Regions from separate parts of the Pseudomonas sp. P116 genome, predicted to be linked through region 2. Evidence: riboswitches for the same ligand, from Rfam matches in the RefSeq annotation. Region 2 holds a riboswitch; each other region holds the start of a gene.
What was found. Region 2 has a riboswitch for cobalamin ahead of cobO (cob(I)yrinic acid a,c-diamide adenosyltransferase). Riboswitches for the same ligand answer to the same signal wherever they lie in the genome.
Positions count from the first base shown of each region.

Region 1: linked by a shared signal. The riboswitch ahead of ICA15_RS07455 (CbtB domain-containing protein) and the one ahead of cobO (cob(I)yrinic acid a,c-diamide adenosyltransferase) in region 2 are both predicted to bind cobalamin.
Region 3: linked by a shared signal. The riboswitch ahead of ICA15_RS26575 (TonB-dependent receptor plug domain-containing protein) and the one ahead of cobO (cob(I)yrinic acid a,c-diamide adenosyltransferase) in region 2 are both predicted to bind cobalamin.

Region 1 is NZ_JACVHB010000002.1:241,541-245,785, reverse strand. Features, by position in the region: gene cobM (precorrin-4 C(11)-methyltransferase) at 1-160, opposite strand, end outside; gene ICA15_RS07465 (cobalamin biosynthesis protein) at 240-653, opposite strand; gene ICA15_RS07460 (CbtA family protein) at 650-1,351, opposite strand; gene ICA15_RS07455 (CbtB domain-containing protein) at 1,363-1,560, opposite strand; cobalamin riboswitch at 1,681-1,903, opposite strand; cobalamin riboswitch at 2,772-2,983, shown strand; gene cobW (cobalamin biosynthesis protein CobW) at 3,084-4,154, shown strand; gene cobN (cobaltochelatase subunit CobN) at 4,158-4,245, shown strand, end outside.
Region 2 is NZ_JACVHB010000001.1:670,743-674,987, reverse strand. Features, by position in the region: gene ICA15_RS03360 (PQQ-dependent sugar dehydrogenase) at 1-496, opposite strand, end outside; gene ICA15_RS03355 (hypothetical protein) at 563-1,147, opposite strand; cobalamin riboswitch at 1,311-1,537, shown strand; gene cobO (cob(I)yrinic acid a,c-diamide adenosyltransferase) at 1,618-2,229, shown strand; gene ICA15_RS03345 (cobyrinate a,c-diamide synthase) at 2,226-3,626, shown strand; gene bluB (5,6-dimethylbenzimidazole synthase) at 3,623-4,245, shown strand, end outside.
Region 3 is NZ_JACVHB010000010.1:12,298-16,542, reverse strand. Features, by position in the region: gene ICA15_RS26585 (ABC transporter substrate-binding protein) at 1-257, opposite strand, end outside; gene ICA15_RS26580 ((2Fe-2S) ferredoxin domain-containing protein) at 254-613, opposite strand; gene ICA15_RS26575 (TonB-dependent receptor plug domain-containing protein) at 613-2,550, opposite strand; cobalamin riboswitch at 2,643-2,849, opposite strand; gene ICA15_RS26570 (LysR family transcriptional regulator) at 2,902-3,792, opposite strand; gene ICA15_RS26565 (zinc-binding alcohol dehydrogenase family protein) at 3,903-4,245, shown strand, end outside.

The sequences.
Region 1 (4,245 bases), on a different contig from region 2:
CGCTGTTGACCAGTGTTTCTGCCTGATGACCTTCGAGCACCGCCGCGGGTACCAGCGAACCTGCGTAGATGATCACCGGGCAACTGCGTATCAGTCGCTGGCCTTTGACGGTGATCAATTCCGGGTCGCCGGGGCCGGCGCCGATGAAGTAAACGGTCATCGTAGAATCCTTGGGAAATAGGCGCGGCAACGCTTCAGATGAAGATTGCTCATGATGAATGGCGGGGATTATCGGGAATTTACGCGGCGCCGGCCAATGCCAGCGTTGCCTGAGCGTATTTTTGTCGGGAAATCAGTAGCTTTGCCGGCGCCTGAATCAGCTGTTCGGCGAGTGCCAGTGCGGCGCTTTCCGCTACGCCATAACAACCGGTGCGCTCGAAGGCAATCTGCGAATGGTGGCTGAGTCGCTGTGCATAGCTGGCCAATTCCTCACTGCTGAAGTACAGCAGCGGCAGGGCCAGTTGATTCGCGAGTTCCTGCAAGCCGGGTTCATCGCGTTTCAAGTCGATACTGGCCAAAGCCTTCACTGCATGCAGTTCAATGCGATTGGCTTGCAAGGCTTGATCGAGTAACGCGCGCAGCGTGCTCGCAGGGCAGCCGCGCTGGCAGCCCAGACCGACCACGAAAGTCGGCGCTGCGCTGTCAGTCGTCATGCGTGGTATTGACCATCGATCTTGCGGCGGAACAACCAGGCGCTGATCAGGCCCAAGGCCAGCCAGAACGCTACGTTGGTCAATTGCGAAGCGATTTTGAACTGCGCTTCCAGTGCTTCTGGCGCGAGCATCGAATGCACTTCCGGTTGCGGTGCGCCGATCACGTGCGGTACGGCGAGGATGGCCACACCGAGGATTTTCACCAACCAATGACGGCTGAACGCAATCAACGCCAGACCGGCAGCGGTTGAAGCGGCAGTGCTGATCCACCACAACTGCCGCGAAGCCAGATCCGCCGCGGCAGTGCCCGGCAGTTCAGGCGGCAGGCCCAAGGTCGGTGCGAGGACGAACGTCGCGTAACCGGCTAGGCCCCACAGTAGACCTTGCGAGGTTTTGGTCGGCGCGCGCAGGGTGTAGAGACCGGCCAGCATCAAGGCAAAACCAACGGCCACCACCAGATTGCCACCCGTGGTCGAAAGCACGCGCTGCCAGCCGTCTTCCGGCTCCCAGGCTTCGGCATCATGGGTGTGCGCAGCGGTGCCGGCGGCGTGTTCGTGAACCGCGGCAACAGGCTCGGATTTTTCATAGGTTTCGGCTTGAAGAATCAGCGGCGACACCCAGAAACTTTGCAGCAGCGTGAGCAGCAGGGCGGCCAGCAGACCGGTGAAACCTGCGGTTTGCGCAATTCGCTTGATCATGTCGGCAGGTCTCAGTGGCACGGGAACGCGGCGCTGTGGCGGGTATCGTGAGCCGCGTTGTGCACGGCTTCGATGTGCGAGAAACCGGCGAAATAGACGAGGCTTGCACCCAGGATCGACGCGAAAACAGCGGCGGTCAGGCGTTGGCTCAGGGTGGTGGTGCTGGAGATTTTGTCCGTGTTGCTGCCGGTGCTGGTGATGATCGACATGGCGCGTCCCTCTGGAATGTCAGGGGTGGACAAGAGCGCATGAAAACCCCTGCGGCGCGGGCACGCAGAGGTTCAAACAGCGCCCGCCCACCGCGGGTTTGTTATGTTCAGCACGCCAATTGCGCGCTGTGTGTTGCGGGCCGGTCTCCGGGCTCACGAGGGGTTGGCGTCTGGCCGACCTGCAAGCGTCACCTTCCCATGCCGCAATGGCACAGTGGATCTGACGCTTCGCTCGCTTACCGTTGCGGGGGCAGCACCGGACTGACATGGCTCTGAGTAAAGCACATGATTCACCGGTTTCCCGTTTCACCCTGTGAAGGGCACCCGTAACAAGTGGTGTAGGAGAGCATGGTGTGGGGTTTTTAGTCAATTTGCTTTGGGGGCTTATCCGTTGCTGCGGGTGTGGCTTCTTATGGTTCCGCCCTTACGGCGGGTCACTTTTTCCAGACGCCGAAAAAGTAACCAAAAAGGCTTGCTCCTACGTCCGGCCCGCTCGCTAAAGCTCGGGGTTCCTTCGCTCCGGAATCCATCCGGGGCATCGATTCCGGTTTGCTTCGCTGCACCTCCTTTCGATGTCCTCCCCGGATGAATCCCTCCACTCAGCCTCCCGACGTCGCCCGCGGATCAAGATCAAAAGCTGCACTCGAGCTAACGCTCATTGTGTTGAGTGGGGGAGGAGCGTGCGGTTGGCTTTGGTTTTGTGTTGGGTTTGCCCTCGTCCCAGTCCACTACCGAGGGAGAGGGGGGCCGATTTTTGGGCTTTTCGGAATCGGTGTTCGACTCGGTGTTTCACGTCGGTGTACTTCTCCCAAACACCTCGATCAGTCCCCTCTCCCTCTGGAAGACGGGTAGGGTGAGGGGCTTTTGATCTGGCTTTTGATCTGGCTTTTGATGTTGCTCTTGCTCTTAGCCCCCTTCGGCAGGCCGAGCGAAGGTGTTCATCCGGGGGGTAGGCGCGTAGCGCCGTGCGGCGAAGCCGCATTCATCGAGAGGAGGTGCAGCGCAGCAAACCGTAGGCGATGCCCCCGGATGGACACCGTAGCTAGGGAACACTGAGCCTCAGCGAAGTGCCGTACGCCGGGGGCAAAGCCTTTTGGTTCCTTTTTGGCGTTTGAAAAAGGGACTCGCTGTAAGAGCGAAACCGCCAGCGGCAGCACCCGCAGCAACGGATATGCCCCGTATCCAAACATTGACCCACCACTGCACCATGCGTAGCCTTGCGCCTTCGAGGTTCTTCGGCATTGCCGAAGCTAAGAAGGGAACGCGGTCAATGCCGCGGCTGCCCCCGCAACTGTGAACGGTGATGTTCGCTGCCACGCCACTGCAAGCTCAATCCACAGAGCCCGCGGGAAGGCGCAGTGAATCCAGGCCCAGCGCCTGAACACCGTCAGCCAGGAGACCTGCCTCGTCACAGATTCTCAATTTCAACCGGGCGGGGTGATCCGGTGGCGAACTCTCCAGGCACGCACGCGCGGTGCCGGTTCTCGTCCCGTATGCCCGCCACTTTGCCAAAGGGCATACCGATGAAAACACTGGCCAAACTCCCTGTCACCATCGTCACCGGCTTCCTCGGCTCGGGCAAAACCACATTGCTGCGGCACATGCTCGACAACGCTCAGGGCCGCCGTATTGCGGTGATCGTCAACGAGTTTGGCGAGTTGGGCATCGACGGTGAAATCCTCAAGCAATGCACCATCGGCTGCTCCGAAGAAGAAGCCGTGGGCCGCGTTTATGAGCTGGCCAACGGCTGCCTGTGCTGCACGGTGCAGGAAGAGTTTTTCCCGGTAATGCGCGAACTGGTTGCCCGTCGCGGTGACCTCGACCACATTCTCATTGAAACCTCTGGCCTGGCCTTGCCAAAACCGCTGGTACAAGCCTTCCAGTGGCCGGAAATCCGCAGCGCTTGCACGGTTGACGCGGTGATCACCGTGGTCGACAGCCCGGCCGTGGCCGCTGGCACCTTCGCCGCGTTCCCGGATCAGGTCGATGCCCAGCGCAAACTCGACCCGAACCTGGATCACGAATCGCCGCTGCACGAGCTCTTCGCCGACCAACTGGCCAGCGCCGACCTCGTCATCCTTAATAAATCTGACCTGATCAGCCCTGAAGACCTGGCGCGCGTACGCCTGGAAGTCGCCGAAGAACTGCCGCCAGCGGTGAAGATCATCGAAGCCAGCAGTGGTCGTGTGCCGCTGGACGTGCTGATCGGCCTTGGCGCCGGTTCCGAAGAACACATCGACAGCCGTCACAGCCATCACGACCATCACCACGACGGTGATGACGATCACGATGACCACGATCACGACGCCTTCGATTCGATCTCCATCGAACTGCCGCAAGCCGACGAAAGCCTGCTGCTCGACGGGCTGACGCAACTGGTGGTCAAGCACGGCATCCTGCGTGTGAAGGGCTTTGCGGCGATCCCGAACAAGCCGATGCGTTTGCTGATTCAAGGCGTGGGCACGCGTTTCGACAAGCATTTCGACCGTCAGTGGGGCGCCGATGAAGCGCGCGTCACGCGTCTGGTGTTGATCGGTCAGGAGCTCGACGCCGCGCAACTCGAAGCGCAACTGCGCGCTGCGCTCAGCGTTTAACCCATGCACCTGCTCAGGACCCAGCCCGGCGGTTTCGTCTCGGATGACAACATCGCGGACCTGGGGCAAACCCCGGCCGAACTGGTAATCC
Region 2 (4,245 bases):
ACAGGTCGTTGCCAACCAGCGTCATGCCGAACGGTGAATTGAGATTCTGCAGGAATACCGTGCGCGTTTCGGCCACGCCATCATGGTCGGCATCGCGCAGCAGAGTAATGCGATTGGGGCTCGGCACACCGGCGCCAGCCTTGCCCATGACTTTTTCCATGACCCAGCCGCGCACGCCTTTGCTGTCATCAGGTTTGGGCGGTGCGTTGGTTTCTGCTACCAGTACATCGCCATTGGGCAACACATAGAGCCAGCGCGGATGATCGAGGCCTTCGGCAAATGCCGCGACTTGTGTGCCTGCCGCAGCGGTCGGTTTACCGCCCGCGGGCCAGCCGACCGCCGGGGCGATATTCACCGTCGGGATCAGGGTTTTGTTCGGTTCGGGCAGTTTCGGTGACGGGCCGGTGCCGTCGATGACCTGCAGGCTGGACGATTCACCACAGGCGGTGAGCCCTCCGGCGAGGGCGATGACGAAAACGAGCTGGGGCTTGCGCATTGCTGATCTTCCCTATGAATGCATTCCTAGTCATAGAGGAGCGCGCAAGCCCGATGGTTCAACTGCTCAGCCGCGGGCTTCTTTGAACAGCACGGCAATGCCCGGGTGATAGTTGCCGGCTTCATTGCGCAATTTGCGATAGGCGTAGGGGAAATACCAGGCGACGGCGCAGGTGTGTTCCTTTTGCAGGTCGTCGACCATGTCCTGCAATTCTTCCGGGCTGGCGCTGTGCTGGGCTTTTTGCGGGGCGACAAACAGGCAGCCGAGTTTGAGGTCGCTGGCGTAGCTGAGGCGTTTGGCGTCGTTGGTGATATCCAGCAGGGGTTGGTTCAGGTTGAGGTTGTTGACGCGTGGCCAGCGTTGCGTGGCCTGGATAAATGCGCGGTCTTCGGCACCCGCCAGGAACAGATCGGCGCGGGCGTTGCGCTCGCCTTCCTCGTTCTGCTTGCGGGTGGCGGTGTCGCGCAACGTCACCAACTCCGCCATCCAGGCGGCCGCACAGAGCAATCCGAGATTGGCTTTCTCGTCATGCCAGTAGGGCGTGTCACTGTCGCCGCGCACGGCGTTGTAGCGGTCGATACAGTCAAACCAGCGTTCTAGCACCGGGCGCAGGAATTCCAGGCGCGGATTGCTGATGATCATGCCTTGCATCGTAATCATCCTTATTGTTGTGGTGTGCTTTTGCGGCAAAAGCATGGCTCTTTGATATCATTTGTTTCAGCGTGGCACAAGATTGGCGTCGGATAATTGATCGGCGGCAGTTATTCGCCCGATGACCCCCTCTTTAATTGACGCTCCACCCCCAACCCTCTAACCTTCGCGGCTTGTTTCAGGTGCTCTGTGACCTGCGTCGACAGAGTGAAACAGGGAAGCTGGTGAGGGTTGTCTTCAAGCGAAGAACAACCACGATCCCGGCGCTGCCCCCGCAACGGTAAATGAGTGAAAACTGCGTCTTGTGCCACTGCTTAACAGCGGGAAGGCGCGCAGTCAGGCGAACGCCGCTCATGAGCCCGGAGACCGGCCTGATCCATCCAGCGGCATCACGGTGGGCGATGCCAGGCTTTTTGCCGTCTATTCTTGTGCCTGCCCGCCGTTATCCAGCCTCAACGGAGAGCTCCCCCATGACTGATTCCCCCGAGCGTGACGAACGCCATCTGGCGCGTATGCAGCGCAAAAAAGCCGTGATCGATGAACGCATCGCCAACTCGCCCGACGAGTGCGGCCTGGTGCTGGTGCTGACCGGCAACGGCAAAGGCAAAAGCAGCTCGGCGTTTGGCATGCTCGCCCGCGCAATGGGCCACGGCATGCAGTGCGGCGTGGTGCAGTTCATCAAGGGCCGTAACAGCACCGGTGAAGAGCTGTTCTTCCGCCGCTTTCCCGAGCAGGTGCGTTTTCACGTGATGGGCGAGGGCTTCACTTGGGAAACCCAGGATCGCCAACGCGACATCGCCGCCGCCGAAGCTGCGTGGGCGGTGTCGCGCGAGTTATTGCGTGATCCGTCGATCGGTCTGGTGGTGCTCGATGAATTGAACATCGCCCTCAAGCACGGCTACCTCGATCTCGATCAGGTGCTCAGCGATTTGCAGGCGCGTCCGCCGATGCAGCACGTGATCGTCACCGGTCGCGGGGCGAAGCCGGAAATGATTGAGATGGGCGACACGGTCACCGAAATGGGCATGCTCAAACACGCCTTCCAGGCTGGTATCAAAGCGCAGAAAGGCGTCGAACTTTGAATCAGCCACGTCACTGCCCGGCGGTACTGATCGCCGCGCCGGCCTCCGGTCAGGGCAAGACCACCGTCACCGCTGCACTCGCTCGTTTGCATCGCAATCAGGGGCGCAAGGTGCGCGTGTTCAAGTGCGGCCCGGACTTCCTCGATCCGATGATTCTCGAGCGCGCCAGCGGAGCGCCGGTTTATCAACTCGATATGTGGATGGTCGGCGAGCAGGAAAGTCGTCGCCTGTTGTGGGAAGCCGCCGCCGAAGCCGATCTGATTTTGATCGAAGGCGTGATGGGCCTGTTTGACGGCACACCGTCGAGCGCTGACCTGGCGCGGCATTTCGGCGTGCCGGTACTGGGCGTGATCGACGGCACCGCGATGGCGCAGACGTTTGGCGCATTGGCGCTGGGGCTGGCGCGTTATCAGCCGGACTTGCCGTTTGCGGGCGTGCTGGCCAATCGCGTCGGCACTTTGCGTCATGCGCAATTGCTTGAAGGCAGCCTCACCGAGGGTTTGCGTTGGTACGGCGCACTGTCCCGCGAGACCGGGATCGAGTTGCCGAGCCGTCATCTGGGTCTGGTGCAGGCCAGCGAACTGAACGACCTGGATGTTCGCCTCGACGCCGCCGCCGAAGCGCTTGCCAGCAGTTGCGAGGTAGCGCTGCCACCGGCCGTGGAATTCGTGGCGCCGGAAGTGATCGTTGCCGAACCGCTATTGCAAGGTGTGCGAATCGCTATCGCCCATGATGAGGCGTTTGCCTTCACCTACGGCGCCAGCCTCGATTTGCTGCGGGCGATGGGTGCCGAGTTGAGCTTCTTCTCGCCGATCCGCGACACGCAATTGCCTGAGGCGGACAGTCTGTATCTGCCGGGCGGCTACCCGGAATTGCACCACGTGGCGTTGTCGCAGAACACTGCGATGCTCGACGCGATCCGCGCGCACCATGCGGCGGGCAAACCATTGCTGGCCGAGTGTGGCGGCATGCTTTATCTGCTTGATTCGCTGACTGACGTTGAAGGCACCCGCGCCGAACTGGTCGGTTTGCTTAAGGGCGATGCGGTCATGCAAAAGCGTCTGGCGGCGTTGGCGCTGCAAGCGGTTGATCTGCCGGAGGGCTCGCTGCGCGGGCACACGTATCATCACTCCCTGACGACGACTGAATTGACCCCGATTGCTCGCGGGCTGAGTCCGAATGGCGGGCGTGGGGCTGAGGCGGTTTACAGGGAAGGGCGGATGACGGCTTCTTATGTGCACTTTTATTTTCCGTCGAATCCTGTGGCTATCGCTGCACTGTTTGCGCCTCAACTTGAGGCCGCCATCGCTGGCAAGCCAGCTCCCACAGGGGATCGCGTTTCTTCAGGCATTACACCGCCCATTGTGGGAGCTGGCTTGCCAGCGATGGGGCCATGAAAGACAACGCATTCTCCGAAGCCGAACGCGCAGCGGTCTACAAAGCCATCGCCGAACGCCGCGACATGCGCCACTTCACCGGTGGCACCGTCGCGCCCGAGCTGCTGCACCGCCTGCTCGAAGCCGCGCATCAGGCCCCGAGCGTCGGCCTGATGCAGCCGTGGCGCTTTATTCGTATCAGCGACCGAGCCCTGCGCGGGCAAATCCAGAACCTCGTTGAAGAAGAGCGCATCCGCACCGCCGAAGCCCTCTGCGAACGCAGCGATGAGTTCATGACCCTCAAGGTCGAAGGCATCAATGATTGCGCTGAAGTGCTGGTCGCCGCGCTGATGGACGATCGCGAAAAACACATCTTCGGTCGCCGCACGCTGCCGGAAATGGACATGGCGTCGCTGTCCTGTGCGATCCAGAACCTGTGGCTGGCGTCCCGCGCCGAAGGTCTGGGCATGGGCTGGGTCTCGCTGTTCGAGCCGCAGGCGCTGGCCGATCTGTTGAAACTGCCGGAAGGCGCCAAACCTCTGGCCGTTTTGTGCCTGGGCCCGGTCAAGGAATTCTATCCGGCGCCGATGCTGGTACTCGAAGGGTGGGCGCAGGCGCGTCCGCTCAATGAGTTGCTGTA
Region 3 (4,245 bases), on a different contig from region 2:
CGCGGCGCGATCACCGGAACCCCGGCGTACTCGGTCTTTCGACTCCCGGTATGGGTGTCGTCCAGATAGGCAACGCCAACTAACGTCGGGCCTGCATCCAGGGCGATCAGCAGATCAGCTGCGTGCTGATTGAGTGCGATGATGCGCGATGGCGGTAATTGTGCAGCGCTCCAGGTTTCGCCGCAGTTTCGATAATTGTCAGCGAGTGCCGGTGATGTGCAAAGCAGGGCCATCAGGCATAACCCAAGCGTTCTCATGCGCGCTCCTTGATCAGTAAATCCTCGACCATCTCACCACCGACCAGGTGCACCTCGACCAGCCGTTGCACGTCGGCGTCGCTGTGCACGCCATACCAGCAGGTCTCGGGATACACCGTCAGAATCGGCCCTAGGTTGCACGGAAACTGACAATGCGTGCGCGTCAGTAACACGCCGCCCGGGGTTTCGATGCGGTTGTGCGCCAGCAGGTGCCGGCGCAGGGTTTTCCATAACTGCAAGGCGCCGCGCTGGGTGCAGCGCGGGCCGGTGCAGAGGAACACGTGGCGCGCATGTTCGGGAACGTGCGACCAGTCCGGGTGTGTGTCGATGCCGTCGACCGTTTTGAAGTCAGCCATCAGAAGCGGTACGTGTAGCGTACTTCTGAGGTGAACGGCCGTCCGAGGTTGTCGACGTTGCTGGCGCGGCTGGTGACGTAATCGCGGTCGAAGAGGTTCTCTACCAGCAGGCTGACGCGGTGTTGACGGGCATTGTCGAGGTAGCGATAAGCATCGGCATCGATCACTGAATAGTGACCGTACTCGACCTGTTTCGAGCTGGTCACATCGCGGATATAGCGGATCGCGCCGCCGGCACCCCACATGCGATTTTCCGACTCGAAGCCTATGCGCGAACGGGCGAAGAAGCTCGGGATGTCATTGATGGTCACGCCGCTGCGCGACTCGGTGAGGTTGCGGGTCATGTCCGCTTGCAGGCTCCATTGCGCGTTGATCGCCAGTTTCGCGTCAGCCTCGAAACCGCGCATGCGCACCTGGCCCTCGCCGTTGACCCAGTGGCTATCGTCGAGGGTGATCAGGTCGTCGATCTTGCGTTTGAACACGGTGACGCTGGCACTGAACGCGCGATCGAGCAGCAGGCCCTTGTAGTCGAGGCCCAGTTCGGCGTTGCGGCTTTTTTCCGGTTTAAGGTTGCGGTTGCCGATCTCGTCGCCCGGTTCGTTGACGAACAATTGCTCGGCGTTCGGCAGTTTGTAGGCGCTGCCGTACTGACCGCGCAAGGCCCAGTTGTCGTTGAGATCGTAGAGCGAAGTGAGCATGCCGACCGTGGCGCTGTCGCCGCCGCCCATGGCTTCGTGGCGAACGCCGACGCTCGGGTGCCAGTCGGGCAGGGCGTCGATTTGCGGACGCAACTGGGTGTAGATCGCGTGGGCTTCGGCCTTATCGTTGTCGATGATCAGCACATCGTCCTGGCCTTTGAACCATTGGTTGTCGGTGCCGAACACCAGCACATGACCGCCGGACGATTCAGCCTTGCCTTCGGCCTGCACACCCCAATCGGTAAAGCCCCAATAGTCGTTGTGGTTGATGGCTTTGGTGGCGCCGCCCTCGACATTATTGATGCGTGTGTAGCGGGTGTCCCAATCGTTGATATGGCCTTTGACGAAGTAGCTCAGACGCTCATTGAGATTTTGCTCGAAGGTCGCCGTAGCGATCTGTTGCACGCGGTCGTTGGTGGTTTTGTGGTTATCGACCGGGCGGGCGAAATCGAGGTTGGCGTCGGCATATTGATAGAACAGCTCCAGCCGCGAGTCGTCGCCAAACGACTGAATCGCCTTGCCACCGAACGTGGTGACTTCATAGGCGCGTTTTTTCTCGGTGACGTTTTTCATGTCGCGGTTGCGAAACGGCTGGTAACCGTCGGAGACGTTGTGGCTGACATAGGCCAGCAAGCCCAGATCGCCGAAACCGTTGCTGAAGATGTTCTCGACCCGGGCATCGCCGGTGGTGCCGCCGAAGGTGTCGAGGCCCATGTTCACCTCGCCCGAGGCCTTTCGACTCTGCGGCGAACGGGTGACGATGTTGATCACCCCCGACACCGCTTGCGTGCCGAACAACAGGCTCTGTCCACCCTTGAGCACTTCAATGCGTTCGATGGCGTTGGCCGGCAAGGTGTCCAGGTACAAGCCGCCGTACAAGCGGTTGTTCAGGCGTACGCCGTCGAGCAGGATCAGCGTATCGTCGTTGCGCCCGCCCAGCAGGGAGTAAGTGCCGTAGTCGAACGGGCCGTTTTTCGGGGCGACATAGAGGCCGGGAATGAACATCTGCATGACGCGACTGACATCCGCCGCGGGGCCGGCGCGCTCGATCTGTTCGCGGCTGACGATGTCCACTTTGCTGCCGTAATGCGCCATTTCGGCGACGGTGGTGGACTCCACCGACGGTGCGGAAACGATTTGCTGATTGAGTTCCAGTGGCGCGTCGTCAGCCAGCAGCAGCGGACTGAACAGGCAACCGAATAACAGGGATGGAGCAGAGGTGTTGAAAGGTCGAATCATTGTCTTCTCGAAAGGATCTTCGCAGAAGAGCATGCAGGAGAAGGCATCGCGCACACGCCGACACCGGCCCATGCCCGCCCACCGCAGGATTTTGCCAAACAGAAATTTCGGGCCGGTCTCCGGGCTCGCGCGTATCGATGCTTTCACCTTCCCATGGCCGTCTGGCCACAGTGGTGTGTCGAAAGCATCACGCGCATACCGTTGCGGGGGCAGCACCGGACTTGTTCAAAAAGAACGTACCGGTTTCCCGTTTCACCCCATGCACGGCGGCATGGGACACCTGAAACTGGACGGCATCTGAACACTCGAATGACCGTTCGTCAACGCCGCAGCTATTATCGGACGCTCAGTTCAGCCCGGCTGTAGAGCGGCAAACTGGTGGCTCAACCACGTATACAGTTGCGAGACAGCGGGGGAGATTTGTTTGCGATGCGGGCACACCAGACTCAACGGCGAGGCCTCTCCCGCAAAGTCCGGCAGCAGCACAAGCAGGCGTCCTGCGCTCACGTCAGCGCTGACATCCAGCCAGGATTTGTTGGCGATACCTTCACCGTCCAGTGCCCAGCGCCGAACCACATCGGCGTCGTCGCTGAACAGCGGGCCAGAGACTTGAATCGTCTGTCCGGTCAGGCACCATTTGTCGTAGACCCGACCATTCTGCAGGTAGAGCAGGCAAGGATGATTCAACAAGTCGTCCGGCGTTTTCGGTTGCCCGTGGCGTTGCACATAGGCTGGAGATGCGACCAGCACCCGGTTATTCCAAGGCGCGAGTGGCAGAGCCACGTAGTTGGCGTCTTCGTTGGTACCGTATCGAATGGCGACGTCCACCGGGTCGCGAAACAGATCGGCTTTCTGGTCCGACAGCACAAGGCGCAGTGTCAGTTCCGGATGTTGACGACGGAACATCGTTAACCACGGCAGCAGAATATTGCGCCCCAGATCAGACGGTGCAGTGACTTGCAGCACGCCGCGCAGCGTGGCGTTTTCACCACGCAGATTTTCCTCGCCTTGCTTCAGGGCTTCGAGCACGGCGTGGGCGGTGGGCAGGTATTGCTCACCTTCGGCAGTCAAACGCAGGCTGCGGGTGGTTCGCGCAAACAGGCGCACATCCAGTTCGCGCTCCAGGCGTTTGATGGCGGCGGCGACCTGCCCCGGCAACAAATCGGCCTCCAGCGCCGCGGCGGTAAAGCTGCCCAGCGCTGCGCTGCGGGTGAACAGGGCGAGATCATCGATGCGGATCATTTTCTCTTCTGCAGTGAAAGTGTTGGCGCATTCTGCAGGTTTTTCTTTCTCCGTGGGAAGTCGAAGATGGTGGCACGTGAATGCTTCAACCCTTCAGACAGCGAGTCCCCATGAAAGCCATCACCTTTTTACAACACGCCCTGCCCATTGAAGATCCGCAATCATTGCAAGACATCGAGATGGCTGCGCCAGTGCCCGGTCCGCGTGATCTGTTGGTCGAGGTACGTGCCGTTTCAGTCAACCCGGTCGACACCAAGGTGCGCGCCGGTACTTTCACCAAAGAACCGAAAATCCTTGGTTGGGATGCGGCCGGCATCGTCCGCGAAGTCGGTTCGCAAGTGACGCTGTTTCAACCGGGCGACGAAGTGTTTTACGCCGGCTCGATTATTCGCAGCGGTAGCTACAGCGAATTGCATTTGGTGGATGAGCGGATTGTCGGGCGCAAGCCGCGTT